4 regions of the Allobranchiibius sp. GilTou38 genome follow, and region 3 is predicted to be linked to each of the others. Evidence: predicted binding sites of a transcription regulator. Region 3 holds the regulator's gene; each other region holds the start of a gene.

Region 1 (3,997 bases), on a different contig from region 3:
CGCCCGAGTGGCTGCCGTACGCCGAGCGCCTGGCGCCCGGTGACATCGGCGCCGGCGACATCACGCCGTACATCGAGGACGACCCGCGCCTGGAGGCCGGCTTCGAGGCCACCGGCGATGAGGACGTCGACGAGACGGGCTTCTTCGAACTGGGCCTCGGACGGCCGCGCGTGCTGTCCGCGGAGGGTCGCGACGAGGCTGCGCAGCGCTGGTACGACGGCGCGCACGGGCCCACGTCCGAGATCGCCGTGAAGGCACCGGCACAGTGCACGACGTGCGGTTTCTTCCTGCCCATGGCCGGTGCACTGCGCCAGGTCTTCGGGGTCTGCACCAACGCCTGGTCGCCGAGCGACGGCGCCGTGGTCTCCCTGGACCACGGGTGCGGCGCGCACAGCGAGGTCGAGCTGGATCTGCCGTCCTCCGAGCCCGAACAGGGCCATGTGCTGGACGAGTTCGCGCTGGAGGTCTCCGAGGCCGCGCCTGCTGCGCCCGAGCAGGAGCCGCCCGCCGCGGTGGAGGTCGAGCCGGCCGCGCCAGAGTCCGAACTCCCCGAGCCGACCGACGCGACCTCCGAGTCCGACGCACCGGACGACGGGCCGCAGGAGGCCTGAGTTCGCCACACCCGATCGCGCTGCACGCTGACGGTGTTCGCGTTCGTTGACGGTGTTTGAACGCCGTCAATGGTGGTGAACGCCGTCAGCGTTATGCGGCGGGCCGCTGTCCGGGCCAGGTGGGCAGAAGGCCTGGCGTGAGATCCCAGGTGACACCGGATGCGGCGACGGTGGCGGTGAGCAGGTCGCGGTGCACGATGGTGTGGTGGCGGGCGCAGAGCAGTGCTGCGTTGCCGAGGTTCGTTTCGCCGCCGGCCCACCAGGGCCGTACATGATGTGCGTCGCACCAGTCCGGTGGCCGGTCACAGCCGGCGAAGGTGCAGTGCTTATCGCGGTGGATGATCGCGGTCCGCAGGCCGCCGGTGAACAGGCGTTTCGCGCGGCCAATGTCCAACGGTTCGGACTCGGTGCCGAGGACTGCGGGGATGAGGTCGGCGTCGCACGCGAGTCGTCGCAGGGTGCCGGCGTCGAGGTGCTCGCCGTCGGTGGTGCGTCCGATGCCGGGAAGGTAGGTCGGTGCGGATCTGCCGTCGTTTGAACTGTGTTCGCTGGGGTGACCGAGCCGGCCGGCGTCTCGGAGCCCCTCGTGCAGAGTGTTGTAGTCGAGGGTGACAAGGATCTTGGTGGTTCCGCCGAACTCTCCGACCGGCCGCGGGGCGGTGCCGTCCAACACCCCGGCTGCGGTGTCGACCAGTTGCACCAGGGCGTCCGCGCGGCGCTTGGCCGGGGTGCGGGTGTCACGCTCTGGTGCACCTTCTCCGGTCTCTGGCGTGGGTGCGGACAAGGCGCGCAGGGCGTGCTTCACGACCGCGGCGTGTGCGCCGGACAGTTCGGCGACGAACCGGGTCAGCCCACTGGGCAGGTCGGCCCAGAAGACTGATTCGCACTCCTGCTGGCGCTCCTCATCGCGTACGAGTTGCTGCGGGGCGTATTGCCCCAGGATCCGGGTGGTCAACTCCCGCAACGTGCGTGCCCCGTAGTCCGACAAGGACAGGTACCGGCCCAGCAGGTCATCCCGGTCGGCGGTCGGCAGTTGCGGCAGGATCAGCGGGACCTGGCGTAACGCGGCAGCGGCCACCGGCACGCTGGCCGACCCATCGGCCAGCGAGTCGACCACGACCTGATTGCGCGGATCCGCACAGTCCACGCCCACCACCCCGACCCGGCGCACCACGGTCGGGTCCACACCGGTCGCCTGCCGAGCCACCCAGGCGGGTGCCCCGGTCGCCGTGGAGTTCGCCACCGTGCCACGGCTCAGGGCATCCGCCGTGGCCAGCGCCGCAACATTCTCCGCACGAGCCGTGATCCGCAGCATGCTCCCGACCACCTCACCCAGCGCCGCTTCGTCCAACTGCCACAGAGCGTCCGGCCACTCCTCCAGCCCGGCAGCGAACTCGCCCAGCAGAGCCATCAACCGGTCACCTGTACCCGGCGCAGCAGGCCCATGGATGTCGGTCGTCGACTGCGCCATGGCCCCTCCTGCGCTGATGACGGCGCCCCTTGCCGTCTATCCTGAATCATACGCTTGTTCGATGCATTGCACAAGAGATCGAACCACGAAAACTACTGCCGATGTTCACGATTCGAGCTTGAGTTATCCACATCCCCCCGCGTCGCGGTGACACTTTTCGGGGTTGTCCACACCCAGCGCGGACATCTCTCGCGGATGGTGGATCGCTGATCGACCGCGATCGATGACGGAGTTCCGCGAAGGGGTTCTAGGGCGGGTCCTAGGTCTGAAAATCAGCCGAAGTTAGGTCTGAGATGGATGGTCCTACGTACCGCTCAACCCGACTATCGGCGTACCGGCAGTCGTCGGCGTCGTCAGCTGCTGAGGGCCCGTGCTCACACCCTCAGCAAAGAGGGGACCGCACGCGTGGGGTGGCCGGGGGTGTTCTCCCGGCCACCAGGCATATGACCTCCGGGCACCCGCCGTACGCCGCGAACGTCCGGCGAGAAGCAGATGAACAACCGTGTCAACGCGGGCACCGAGCCGTGTGCGACTCCTATGATCCGATCGTGAGCGGTCGCTCACGCCGTCTCCCGATAAGGATCACCTCATGCTGAAGACGCTCGCGGCGGTCGCAGGTGCGACCGCGCTCGCCGGTACCGGCATCACCCTGGCGGCCGCACCCGCCCATGCTGCCGCCCACCCTGCGGGCTCGATCTTCCTGCACGGCACCAGCCGCCAGGCGCACTTCTGGTCGCGCAGCGACTGCGAGTCGCACGCCAAGTGGGAGGTCGGCCAGGTTACCAAGGCTTCCGCGACCGCGACCCTCCTGCCGGGCACCCAGGACTCGGATTTCCAGGGCCCGGAGCTGCGCTTCAACTGCTATCCCGTACGCGGCGCGCAGTGGACCTATCTCACGGCGTACACGTCGAAGACGGGCAACCCGGTCGCCTCCACCGACATCTACGTCGACACCTCCAACCGGCTGTCCGACCTGCTCAACGGCGTGAAGACGGTCGATTCCGAGAACGTCTGGTCCTACGAGCATTCCGTCAGCAAGCGCGCGTCGTCCACCGACGTGGCGACCTGCGACAAGTACCTGAACTACTTCGTCAACCTGGTCAAGGTGAACCCGCACGCCCGCACCGTGGCCGCGGACACCGCGTGCGAGGTAGACAACGGCATCATCAGCTACTACGTCGACTACGCCGCGACGACCGCCACCGCCGGACTGCTGAGCGACCAGCCGCTCCCGACCAGCGAGGCGCCGCAACCGCAGCCGATGCTCGACGCGTTGGGCTACGACTACCCCTTGGCGCAGGACGCCCACCAGGCGCACACCCACGCGTGGCGCGTCCGCCACTGACCGGCGGATGAGAACGGCCGGTCGGGGTGATCCCCGACCGGCCGCTCCTCGTGTGCGCAGCTCAATCGCGAGCAGGCGCACGCCATTTGCGCTCGAAGGGAAGCCGCCAGGCTCGCGGGGCGATGAGCTGGTGGATCTGATTCGGACCCCATGAGCCGAGCGCGTAGGGCCGCACCGGCGGCGGGTTGTCGAGCAGGGGTTCGGAGATCTCCCACAGCCGCTCGATGCCCTCGGCCGAGGTGAACAGCGTGTGGTCACCTCGGATCGCGTCGTAGATGAGCCGCTCGTAGGCCTCCAGCACCGACCCGGCCCAGCTGGTGTCCTGGTAGGCGAACTGCATCGAGAGCTTGTCGAGGCGGAAGCCGGGTCCGGGTCGCTTGCCGTAGAACGACAGCGAGAGCTTGGCCTTGTCCGCGAGGTCAAAGGTCAGGTGGTCCGGGCCGTTCTGTCCGACCCCGGAACCGGACGGGAACATCGACTTCGGCGGTTCCTTGAACGCGACCGAGATGATCCGCTGGCCCTCGGACAGCTTCTTGCCGGTGCGCAGATAGAACGGGACGCCGGCCCACC
Region 2 (3,997 bases), on a different contig from region 3:
GCGGGTGAACGCCGTGACCTACTTCCGTGTCGTGGACGCCAACCGTTCGATCGTCGAGGTCGAGAACTTCCTGGCGGCGACCAGTCAGATCGCGCAGACCTCGTTGCGCGCCGTACTCGGTAAGGCGGAGCTGGACACCCTGCTGTCCGAGCGGGAGCGCCTCAACGCCGACCTGCAGAAGGTCATCGACCAGCAGACCGAGCCGTGGGGCATCAAGGTCCTCATCGTCGAGATCAAGGACGTCGAGATTCCCGGGAGCATGCAGCGCGCCATCGCGCGGCAGGCGGAGGCCGAGCGCGAACGTCGCGCGAAGGTCATCAACGCCGAGGGTGAGTTCCAGGCGTCCGCGAAGTTGGCTGAGGCGGCCGATGTCATGTCGACCAACCCCGCCACACTTCAGTTGCGCTACCTGCAGACGCTGCTCGAGATCGGCAGCAACAACAGCAACTCGGTCGTGATCCCCCTGCCGATCGACCTGATCCAGGGTGTGCTCGGCGGCTTGAAGCCGAGCGCCGACGCTTCCGACAAGGTCGCCGAGGCCAAGAAGGCTGCTGACGCGATCCTCGCGGAGAGCCGGGTTGCGGGCGACGCACAGCCGGAGATGGACGCGGTCGTCAGCCCGTCCTGAGGGTTCACGGCGCACCTCGGTCGTGCCGCACGCTGACGGCGTACGCGTTCGTTGACGGCGTTCGAACTCCGTCAACGAACGCGTACGCCGTCAGCGTCATGCAGCGGGTCGCTGGCCGGGTTGAGTCGGCATCAGTCCCGGGGTGAGGTCCCAGGCGACGCCGGTGAGTGTGACGGTGGCGGTCAGTAGGTCGCGGTGCACGATGGTGTGGTGTCTGGCGCAGAGCAGTGCTCCGTTGGTCAGGGTTGTCTCGCCGCCGGCCCACCAGGGCCTCACATGATGCGCGTCGCACCAGTCCGGTGGCCGGTCGCAGCCAGGGAAGGTGCAGTGCTGGTCGCGGTGGATGATCGCGGTGCGTAGTCCTCCGGTGAAGAGGCGTTTCGCTCGCCCGACGTCCAGGGGTTCGGACTTGCTGCCGAGGACGATGGGGATCAGATCCGCGTCGCACGCCATCCGTCGCAGAGTGCCGGCGTCGAGGTACTCGCCATCAGTGGTGCGCCCGATTCCCGGCAAGTACGTCGGCGCCGACGCTGTGTCGTGCGAGGTTTTTTCGTCTAGACGCTCGAGCCGGCCGGCTATCTGGAGGCCCTCGTACAAGGTCGCGTAGTCCATCGTGACGAGGATCTTGGCGGTGCCGCCGAACTCTCCGACCGGCCGCGGGCTGGTGCCGTCCAGCACACCGGCGGCGGTGTCGACCAGTCGCACCAGGGCGTCCGCACGGCGCTTGGCCGGGGTCCGCATGTCACGCTCGGGTGCACTGCTCCCGGTTTCCAGCAGCACCGCAGGATCCTCGCTGGTGCTCGTCGGGGACCCTTCTGGCGCAGTCGGAGTCTCAGGCGAGGGTGCGGAGAGCGCGCGCAGGGCGCGCTTCACCACCGCAGCGTGACCACCGGACAGTTCGGCGACGAAGCGGGTCAGCCCACTGGGTAGGTCGGCCCAGAAGACGGATTCACAGTCCTGCTGACGCTCCTCGTCCCGCACGAGCTGCTGCGGCGCGAACTCCCCCAAGATGCGGGTGGTCAACTCCCGCAACGTGCGTGCCCCGTAGTCCGACAACGACAGGTACTGTCCCAACAGGTCATCCCGGTCCGCGGTCGGCAGCTGCGGCAGGATCAACGGCACCTGCCGTAATGCGGCAGCAGCCACCGGCACACTCGCCGACCCGGTCGCCAACGCCTCAACAACCACCTGATTGGCCGAATCCGCGCAGTCCACCCCCACCAAACCCACCCGGCGCACCACCGCGGGTTCGACACCGGCTGCCTGACGGGCGACCCACGCTGGAGCACCCGTCGCCGTGGAGTTCGCCACGGTCCCCCGACTCAGCGCATCCGCGGTCGCCAGCGCCGCAACATTCTCCGCACGAGCCGTGATCCGCAGCATCCCCCCGACCACTTCACCCAGCGCCGCTTCATCCAACTGCCACAGAGCACCCGGCCATTCGTCCAACGTGGTCGTGAACTCGCCCAGCAGTTCCATCAACCGAGCCCCGGTCCCGGGCGCCGCGGACCGCTGCGTGTCGGTCGTCGACTGCGCCATGGCCCCTCCTGCGCTGGTGACAGCACCCCTGGCCATCTACCCTGAATCATACGTGTGTTCGATCATCGACGCAAGAGCAAATCTAACGAATATCCCTGCTAATAAGAATGATTCGAGCCGCAACCATCCACATCCCCCGGTGTCGGTGTTGCCATTCCAGCAGTTGTCCACACATCAGAATCGCTTCTGATGCCGACACGAACAGCTATGGGATGGGCGTGCGCCGGGATTTCGTCCAGGGCTAATCAACTGCGCTACCGATGGGCCCGCTGGCACGCCTCGGTGCAGTTTCGCTCGCACGTCACCGTGCTCGGTCTCGTCGTCGTAACGCTCCTTGCGTGACCGCACCGAGATGCGGAAAGGATGTGCAACGGCAGTGCTTCGGCGCCGGGGTGCCGCTGCACGCGATGTGCCTGCAACTAGTTTTCAAAGGTTGCAGATAGCGGCTCCGAGGCCCTGGATCCGGGGTGGTGAGGTCATCGGCGGCCGGCGTCTTAGGCTCGACGAATGACGACCACCCAGACGCCTCCAAGGGCCGAACAGGCTGACACGCGGCGTAGGGCCGTGGTAGCCGTCGTCCTCGACGTGGTGCTCATCGTGGCGTTCGCCGCGATCGGGCGGGCGTCGCACTCCGAGAGCCACCCCGTGCTCGAGTCCGCGGTCGTGGCGTGGCCGTTCCTGGCGGGTGCGGCAGCCGGGTGGGCGGTCGCGGTGGGTGTACGGCGGTGGGCGCCGGCGTCGCCGCGAGCAGGCGTGCCGATCTGGGTGGGGGCCGTCGTGATCGGGATGGTGCTGCGGACATTGACGGGCCGCGGGGTGGCGGTCAGCTTCGTGATCGTCGCGACGATCGTGTTGGGAGTGTTTCTGCTGGGCTGGCGTGTCATGGTTGCCGGATGGCAACGACGGATGCGCAGCTGAGAGCGACCAACTGGTCCGGGACGATCGACTACCGCTCAGGTCGGCGGATCCGACCCGCCTCCATCGAGGAGCTGCAGCGGGTTCTGCGCGAGGCGCCGGCTGCGAAGGTCACCGGCTCCGGTCACAGCTTCAACCACATCGCGGACAGCGAGCACGGCTGGCAGCTGGATCTGTCAGGGCTCGTGGAGCCGCCCGTCGTCAGTGACGACCGAAGCATCGTCGAGGTCAGCGGGGGGATGACGTACGGCGCGTTGGTGCCCCACCTCGCGCAGGCCGGACTGGCCCTCGCGAACCTCGCCTCCCTGCCCCACATCACGATCGCCGGGAGTGTCGCGACCGGCACGCACGGCTCGGGGGTCTGCCGGCCCGGGTTGGCGAGCTCCGTGCAGGCGGTGCAGCTGCTGAGTGCTGACGGCGAGGTGCGGTGGTTCGACCGCTCGGACTCGCGCTTCCCCGCGCTCGTGGTGTCGCTGGGCGCGCTCGGGGTCGTCACCCGGCTTCGGCTGTCGGTCGAGCCGGCGTACCAGGTGCGGCAGGACACCTTCGTCGGACTGCCCTGGTCGCAGCTGACGGCCGGGCTGGGCGCCATCCTGGAATCGGCCTACAGCGTCAGCGTCTTCGGGCGGTGGATCGGGGCGGGCCCCGACCACATCGTCCTGAAGAGCCGCCTCGACGAGGTGACGGGCACTCCCGCCGTGCCCGGCGCCGAATGGATCAAGGACACCCGTCATCCCTCGTGGGGCTCGGGAGAGACGAACGAGAAGGTGACCGAGCAGGGCGGCGTCCCGGGCCTCTGGTCGGATCGGCTGCCGCACTTCCGGATGGGCTTCACGCCGAGCTCGGGGGCCGAGATCCAGTCCGAGTTCTTCGTGCCGGCGGCACACGGAGCCGCGGCCGCCGACGCGCTGCTGC
Region 3 (3,997 bases):
CAGCGACTCGGGGGGCTCGGCCTCAGTGAAGGTCACCTCGACGTCGGGGTAGGCCTTTCGCACCATCGCGAGCGCGTGCGGGACGAGTGTCGAGGAGGAGGAGGGGAAGGCCATCAGACGGACGCGGCCGGCGCGCAACCCGGCGATCGCGGCGACCTCTGATTCGGCGGCCTCGAGGGCGCTGAGCACGGGGCCCGCGTGACGGGCCAGCACCGCGCCGGCTTCGGTCAGCCGCACGCTGCGGCCCAGGCGCTCCACCAGGACGGTGCCGATCCGGTCCTCCAGACGGCGCACCATCTGGGAGATGGCCGGCTGGGAGTAGCCCAAAGAGGTGGCCGCAGCGGTGAAGCTGCCCTCGTCGGCGATGGCCCGGATGACCCGTAGGCCCGCAGCGTCGATCATGCGCCGATCATATAATGGAAGGTTATCCATCGGAACCCATCTTCGTGCTTTCGTTCTGCACCAGCCCTGCGTCGCAGTGGCCACCCGCGCACCCACGGGGCCACGGGGCCGGTGCGACACTGATGACGTGCTCGAGTCCGCGGTCTCCCCGGTGCCCGAGGGAGTGCGCCCGGATCAGTGGGACGGACTGGCGAGCTACCTGGCGGATGGCGGGCTGGTCGCCCTGACCGGAGCCGGCCTGTCCACCGAATCGGGTCTGCCGAGTTACCGTGACGCCCGCGGCGTACGTCGGGTGCAGCCGATGACAGTGTCCGAGCTACGCGCCAGTCATGAAGCGCGGCAGCGGTATTGGGCACGTTCCTACGTCGGGTGGCCACGCTTTGCGGCTGCCCGACCGAATGACGGCCACCGCGCGGTCGCCAGGCTGCTCGCCGCCGGCACCCTGACGAGCGTCATCACCCAGAACGTCGATGGGCTACATCAGGCGGCCGGCGCGAGCGAGGTGCTCGAGCTGCACGGCAACCTGGAGCGGGTGGTCTGCATGGCCTGCTCGAGCACGCATCGCCGCGATGACATGGACGACTGGTTGCGCGACGCCAACCCCGGATTCGACCGCGCGATCGGAGGCGCGGTCCGGCCCGACGGCGACGTCGCGCTGCCCGAGGCGATCGTGCGCGCGTTCGTCACGGCCGACTGTCCGGTGTGCGGTTCGGACCTGCTGAAACCGGACGTCGTGATGTTCGGCGAATCAGTGCCGAAACCGTTGGTGGAGCAGTGCTTCGGCCTCGTCGAGGAGGCGTCGGCGCTGCTGGTCCTGGGGTCGTCGCTCGCGGTGATGTCCGGTTACCGGTTCGTGCGCCGCGCCGCCCGCATCGGCGTGCCCGTGATCGTGATCAACGACGGATGGACCCGCGGGGACGGCGAGACCGACCTGAAGATCGAGGCGCCGCTGGGCAGCACCCTGACGGCGCTGGCGGACCGACTGGGAGCGCCGGCCGTGGGCGCACCGGGCGCCCAGCGCGCCTGAGGAGCGCCGGGCGCCCGGGGTCGCTCAGACCCTGCGCAGCACCGCCGTGACCTTGCCCAGCACCACGGCGTCGTCGCCGTCGATCGGGTCGTACGCCGTGTTGTGCGGCATCAGCCAGACCTTGCCCCCGGTGCGCTTGAAGGTCTTGACGGTCGCCTCGTTGTCGAGCATCGCCGCGACGATGTCGCCGTTGGTCGCGGTCGGTTGCTGACGCACCACGACCCAGTCGCCGTCGCAGATCGCGGCGTCGATCATCGAGTCTCCGACGACCTTCAGCAGGAAGAGGTCGCCCTCGCCGACGATCTGCTTGGGCAGCGGGAAGACGTCCTCGACGACCTCGTCGGCCAGGATCGGACCGCCCGCGGCGATCCGTCCGACGACCGGGACGTACGACGCACTGGGTCGCCGGTCGCCGATGCCGGTCTCGTCCTCGACGCTCAGGTCACCGTCCGGCGCGTTGGTGACGCTGGACCCGCCCCGGTAGCCGCGCTGGTCCTTGTCCTGGTCCGGTGAGATGACCTCGATGGCGCGCGGCCGGTTAGGGTCGCGGCGCAGGTAGCCCTTGCGCTCGAGCATCGACAGCTGGTGAGCGACGGAGCTGGGGCTGGTCAGGCCGACGGCCTCGCCGATCTCCCGCAGGCTCGGCGGGTAACCGCGCCGGTCCACGGAGTTGCGGATGACCTCCAGCACGCGCCGCTGTCGGGTGGTCAAACCGTCGTCGTCGCGCTCGGGCATCTGGTGCACCTTGGCCATGGTCTTCGTCCGTCCCTCTCCGAGTGGATCGTGCTGTCACCGCCCGCCCCAGGTGTCCGTGCGGCTGCGCCCCCGGGGCCGATGAGTCGCCGTATTCGGCGTCGTTCCGCGGATTCACAGCTGATGAGCAGGGGCTGTCGGTGGTCGGTGTTTCAGTTCTGCAGGTGAGCACGAGATTACGAGAGTCGGACACACTTTCCAAACATCTGTTCGGGGCGTGTCTGGATTTTCTCGAACGCGCGTGCTAGACATCAGACAGATGATCGATCGCACACACGTACGATCGACGAGTTATCGGAGGATCTCATGAGTGCCGTCACCGCTGTTCCCAGCTGGGTCACTCCCGCCACCCCTGCCCTGCCGGGTCGTCCCGGCGCATCGCGACGTACGGCGCCCGCGTCCATCCGTCGCGGCCACCTGCGCGCGGTCCCTGATCTGCCCGTGCTCGTGGATGCACCTGCGCCGACGATGCACATCACTCGTCGCGGTCGCCTGCTGATCACGCTGTGCGCTCTCCTCCTATGTCTCGTCGGGGGAGTGGCGGGAGCCCGTGCCGCAGTGGGCGGCGGGTCCGCGCAGCGCTACGACACCGTGGTCGTCCAGTCGGGCCAGACCCTGTCCTCGGTCGCCCACCACGCCTACCCCCAGCTGCCGATCGGCAATGCGGTGCAGCGGGTGCAGGCCGCCAATCGACTGAACACCCTGCAGGTGTTCGCCGGCGAGCAACTGCGCCTGCCTCGCTGAGTCCGGCCGCGCGCCTTCTGGCGCCCCGTAGCAGGGCCGACACCGCCTCCGTCTCGCCCTCGGCGGCCCTCTGACCAGCACGAACGACCCCGCGCAAACCGGGCAGTCTCTAAAGGTTGCATCACCCCCTCCACCGGAATACGATCCCTACATCTAGTAGTTACATCGATGTAAGTCGTCCACATGTAGTCCCCAGGTCGACCCGGGTTATCCCAAGGCACAGCGCGGATATCCCCCGGTTGTCCACGAGTTACCCACAGGTGGGCGGCTCGTTCGGCGGGGCTACGGCGTGGACGGCGAGAGATCGGTGTGAGCCGATCGTCGAGGGTGAGGGAGACCGCATGCACTGCCCGTTCTGCCGGCACGAGGACAGTCGCGTCGTCGACTCCCGCTCGAGCGAGGACGGCACCTGCATCAAACGGCGCCGCCAGTGCCCCAGCTGCGGCAAGCGCTTCTCCACCATGGAGACCACGAGCCTGACCGTCGTGAAGCGGTCCGGCGCCAGCGAGCCGTTCAGCCGCCAGAAGGTGCTCGTCGGGGTGCGCAAGGCGTGCCAGGGCCGCCCGGTCTCCGAGGACGACCTGGCGCTGCTGTCCCAGCAGGTGGAGGAGACCATCCGGATGCAGGGACTGGCCGAGATCGACGCCCACGACGTCGGTCTGGCGATCCTCGGCCCGTTGCGTGCCCTCGACGAGGTCGCCTACCTGCGATTCGCCTCCGTCTACCAGGCCTTCGACGACCTGGGCGACTTCGAGGCGGCGATCGCGCTGCTTCGCGCCGAGCGTCAGGTGCTCGGCCCCTCGTACGCCGCCGACGACCCCGTTGTCAGTGGTGGCGGGGAGGATCACTGATACCCGGTCATCCCATGCGCCGGGTGCTGCAGCAGTAACCCGTGCGCGTACCGCAAGGCCCCACAGCATCACCAGCACCACCCGCATCAGCAGCCCAGCTCACCACGTCACACGGAGGAACAGCATGACCGAGACCACCGGCGCCCGCGCCGACGCCGCCCGCGCAGACCGTGGGGTGCACATCGAGCGCATCTTCACCACGCCCGGCGTCCACCCGTAC
Region 4 (3,997 bases), on a different contig from region 3:
GACACCGCGCGGATGTACGTCTGCGGGATCACGCCGTACGACGCCACGCACCTCGGTCACGCCGCGACGTACGTGACCTTCGACCTGGCGGCTCGCGTCTGGGTCGACGCCGGGCGCCAGGTGCTCTACGTGCAGAACGTCACCGATATCGACGACCCGCTCCTGGAGCGCGCCGCCCGCGACGGCATCGACTGGCGCGACCTCGCTCACCGTGAGGTGTCGCTCTTCCAGGACGACATGACGGCGTTGCGGGTGCTCGCGCCGGACCACTTCGTCAGCGTGGTCGAGACGATGCCGCGGCACGTCGACGTTGTCAGCCGACTGCTCGCCTCCGGCGCGGCGTACACCGTCGCGATCCCCGACGGCGACGGCGCGTTGGATGGCGCGGCCGACGTCTACCTCGACGTGTCCCAGCAGTCGTCGTTCGGCGACGTCAGCGGATGGGACCGCGCCCAGATGATGTCCGTCTTCGCCGACCGTGGGGGAGACCCCGACCGTGCCGGCAAGCGTGACCAGCTCGATCCCCTCCTGTGGCGTGGTGCCCGTGAGGGCGAGCCGTCGTGGGACGGCGGCGCGGTCGGCCCGGGTCGCCCGGGCTGGCACGTGGAGTGCACCACCATCGCGCTCGACCACCTCGGCATGGGTTTCGAGCTGCAGGGCGGCGGGACCGACCTGCGCTTCCCGCACCACGAGATGAGTGCGGTGCAGGCCGTGGCACTCACCGGTGACAAGCCGTTCGCCGAGCACTACGCCCGTCAGGCCATGGTCGGCTACGACGGCGAGAAGATGAGCAAGTCCAAGGGCAACCTGGTGCGGGTGTCGGAGCTGACCCGCGCCGGGCACGACCCGATGGCGGTGCGCCTCGTGCTGCTCGACCAGCACTACCGCACCGAATGGGAGTACACCCCCGAGCTGCTCGCTGCGGCCGAGCAGCGGCTCGAGCGTTGGCGGGCCGCGGTGACCCGCGGTGCGGATGAAGGCGCCGAGGTGCTCGTCGACGGCATTCGTCGCGCGCTCTGCGACGACCTGGACGCGCCGCGTGCACTGCAGCTGATCGACGAATGGTGCACGGCGGCCACTGCAGACGGCGCTTCGCCGGCGGTGGCGCGGGCCATCGACGCGCTGCTCGGCATCGCCCTCTGACCTGCTCGTATCCCGCCCGGGCCTACGTGCTCTGCGCTCCCCGCTTGCTTTCACCCTGACGGCGTTCGCGTTCGTTGACGGTCTTTGAACGCCGTCGACGAACGTGAACGCCGTCAGCGTCATGCCGCGCCTTGTCCCTGGTGGCCGGGTCGCTGGGGCATGAGTCCGGGGGTGAGGTCCCAGGTGACGCCGGTGGCGGTGACCTGAGCTGTGAGCAGGTCGCGGTGCACGATGGTGTGGTGCCTGGCGCACAGCAGTGCGGCGTTGCTCAGGGTGGTCTGTCCGCCGGCCCACCAGGGCCTCACATGGTGGGCATCGCACCAGTCCGGCGGTCGGTCGCAACCGGGGAAGGTGCAGCCTTCATCGCGGTGGATGATCGCGGTGCGCAACCCGCCGGTGAAGAGGCGTTTCGCCCGGCCGAGGTCCAATGGTTCGGACTCACCACCCAGGACGGCGGGGATGAGGTCGGCGTCACAGGCCAATCGCCGTAGGGTCCCGGCGTCGAGCAGGTCACCGTTGATCGTCCGCCCGATCCCAGGTAGGTGACTGGGTGGATCATCACCGCTGCCAGATTCGAGCTTCCCCGCCGCGTGCAACTGGTCGATGAGGGTCTGGTGGTCCAGGGTGATCACGATCTTGGCCGACCCGCCGACGGTGCCGGTGTGGTGGGAGCGGTCCCCGTCCAGTAGTCGGGCCGCCACCTCGGCGAGCTCGGTCAGTGCGTCCGCACGCCGCTTGCCTGCGGTGCGAGCGTCGCGCTCGGCCACCGGTGACGCCGACTCGTCGGCGCAGGAAGCTGGTGCGGGGGCGGCCAGGGCCTGGATGGCGTGTTTGATGACCGCCGCGTGCCCGGTGGAGAGGTCTGCGGTCAACCGGGTCAGTCCGTTGGGCAGGTCGGCCCAGGTCAACGTCTCACACGCCTGCTGGTGCTCCTCCTGCGCGACCAACACCTCGGGGGCAAACCGGCCGATGATCCGCGCCGACAGGTCCCGCAACGTGCGGGTCCCGGTGTGCGACAACGCCAGGTACCAGCACAGCACCTCATCCCGATCCGCACCGGGGATCACCGGCAACACCTTCGGGACCTCCCGCAACGCCACCCGCGCACAGTGCACCGTGACCACCCCCGCGGCCAACGCGTCCGCCACCACCCGGTTGCGCGGGTCGGCGCACCCCGTGGCGACCGAGCCGATCCGGCGGAAGACAGCCGGCTCGGCTGTCACGGGCGCACCCGCCATACCGGCGGCGTTGGATTCGGCGACACACGCACCGACCCATCCGCCCGCATCGGTCGCAGTGGAGTTCGCGACCACTCCGCGGGTGACCGCCTCGGTCGTGGCGACCGCCGCCAAGGACTCCGCACGTGAGCCCAACCCGACCATCGTCGCGACGAACCCACCCAGCTCCGCCTCACCGAGTTGGTACAACGCACCGGGCCACCCCTGCAGATCCGTCACCAACTCGGCCAACCGAGCCAGCAGTGCAGCCGCAGCACCCGGCCCGGCTGGCACCAGCCCTGAAGCGGGCGGAAGCGGTGCATCAGGCACCCGTGAGATCCCCTCGACACTCATCCGCGCCCACCCCCTCCCCGGTTGCCTGGCGGGCCTGCGATGTACGTCTTATCGTACGCGCGTTCGAAGTGCGACACAAGGGCAAATCGACCGAATAGTCATATTTGCCAGTAGTATTCGCGTCAGACTTATCCACATCCTCCTCGTGGCCGAGCAGTTTTCCACACCCGAGAACGTGCACCTTGCGGCCCAGCGGATCTGGTCAATCGAGTCACGGTGACACCCGCCATCGAGATGGTCAGGCTGCCTATGTAACGTCCGACCACATGATGATCGAAGTGCAGGCAGCGTCCGGTCCGGCCGAGGCATGGGTGTCCACGCCGGACGGGGGCGGCACCCACCCCGGCGTGCTCTTCTACATGGACGCCATCGGCCTGAGACCGCGGTTGCACGAGATGGCCGACCGGATCGCCTCATGGGGATACGTCGCCCTGGTGCCGAACGTCTTCTACCGCGACGGTACGGCCGCGCAGACGTCACCCGCCGGGGAGCTCGACTCCGATGAGGCCCGCACCGCGTTCTTCGAGAAGGCGATGCCTCGCGTGCACGGGCTCATTCCCGACCAGTCGCGCCCGGACACCGACGCGTGGCTCGATGCACTGACATCCCGGGACGACGTGAGCACCCCGGTGGGCGTCGTCGGTTACTGCATGGGCGCACGTCTCGCCGTCCGCGCCGCCGGCGACCACCCCGACCTGGTCGCCGCGTGCGCGGGATTCCACGGCGGGGGACTGGTGACCGAGGACGCGGACAGCCCGCACGCCAGCCTGTCGACGGCGCGCGCGGAGTTCGTCTTCGGGCACGCGGACAACGACCGTTCGATGACGCCGGACAACGTGCGCACTCTCGGCGAGGCGCTGGACGAGGCACACCTCACCGCGAGCAACGAGGTCTACACCGGCGCGCCGCACGGCTACTCGATGTCCGACACGGCGGCCTACGACCACGAGGCCACGGAGCGGTCGTTCAGCGAACTGCGCGCCGTGCTGGACCGCACCCTGCGCTGAGGCGCTCCGAGCCGTCGGCGCGACACGCCGAGGTGTCCTCGACACCGGCTGCTCGCGGCGGATGGCGTCCGTGGGAGAGCCGCAGGATGCCGTGCGTACGTTCGCGGGCGCCAATCCGGCAGGCTGGCCTCTACGAACCACGGGCGACCACCGCGACTGCTGCCCGGCCCACGGCGGCAGCGCGGCGGTCCGCCCACGTGCACGTCATCGCGTCTCGCCCGTCGAAGGATGATCATGAAGCTCCGCAGCACGGCGATCGTCGTCCTGGCCGCCGCA

The links. Region 3 encodes LexA, which represses DNA repair genes until DNA is damaged. Its sites were predicted from a motif close to TCGAACANNTGTTCGA; they were not measured.
Region 1: JOB34_RS04150 (HNH endonuclease signature motif containing protein) is a predicted target of LexA. The motif match lies at 2,129-2,144, and genes of this name have one in related genera.
Region 2: JOB34_RS06215 (HNH endonuclease signature motif containing protein) is a predicted target of LexA. The motif match lies at 2,214-2,229, and genes of this name have one in related genera.
Region 4: JOB34_RS06555 (HNH endonuclease signature motif containing protein) is a predicted target of LexA. The motif match lies at 2,766-2,781, and genes of this name have one in related genera.

What each region holds. Positions count from the first base shown of each region.
Region 1 is NZ_JAGEKN010000005.1:152,716-156,712, reverse strand. Features, by position in the region: gene JOB34_RS04155 (DUF3027 domain-containing protein) at 1-611, shown strand, start outside; gene JOB34_RS04150 (HNH endonuclease signature motif containing protein) at 703-2,022, opposite strand; gene JOB34_RS04145 (hypothetical protein) at 2,672-3,427, shown strand; gene zwf (glucose-6-phosphate dehydrogenase) at 3,489-3,997, opposite strand, start outside.
Region 2 is NZ_JAGEKN010000006.1:229,406-233,402, reverse strand. Features, by position in the region: gene JOB34_RS06220 (slipin family protein) at 1-628, shown strand, start outside; gene JOB34_RS06215 (HNH endonuclease signature motif containing protein) at 725-2,167, opposite strand; gene JOB34_RS06210 (DUF3054 domain-containing protein) at 2,675-3,085, shown strand; gene JOB34_RS06205 (FAD-binding protein) at 3,061-3,997, shown strand, end outside.
Region 3 is NZ_JAGEKN010000001.1:17,332-21,328, forward strand. Features, by position in the region: gene JOB34_RS00055 (LysR family transcriptional regulator) at 1-402, opposite strand, end outside; gene JOB34_RS00060 (NAD-dependent protein deacetylase) at 530-1,429, shown strand; gene lexA (transcriptional repressor LexA) at 1,454-2,182, opposite strand; gene JOB34_RS00070 (hypothetical protein) at 2,489-2,926, shown strand; gene nrdR (transcriptional regulator NrdR) at 3,268-3,777, shown strand; gene JOB34_RS00080 (vitamin B12-dependent ribonucleotide reductase) at 3,902-3,997, shown strand, end outside.
Region 4 is NZ_JAGEKN010000006.1:297,126-301,122, reverse strand. Features, by position in the region: gene mshC (cysteine--1-D-myo-inosityl 2-amino-2-deoxy-alpha-D-glucopyranoside ligase) at 1-1,143, shown strand, start outside; gene JOB34_RS06555 (HNH endonuclease signature motif containing protein) at 1,263-2,714, opposite strand; gene JOB34_RS06550 (dienelactone hydrolase family protein) at 2,981-3,721, shown strand; gene JOB34_RS06545 (hypothetical protein) at 3,956-3,997, shown strand, end outside.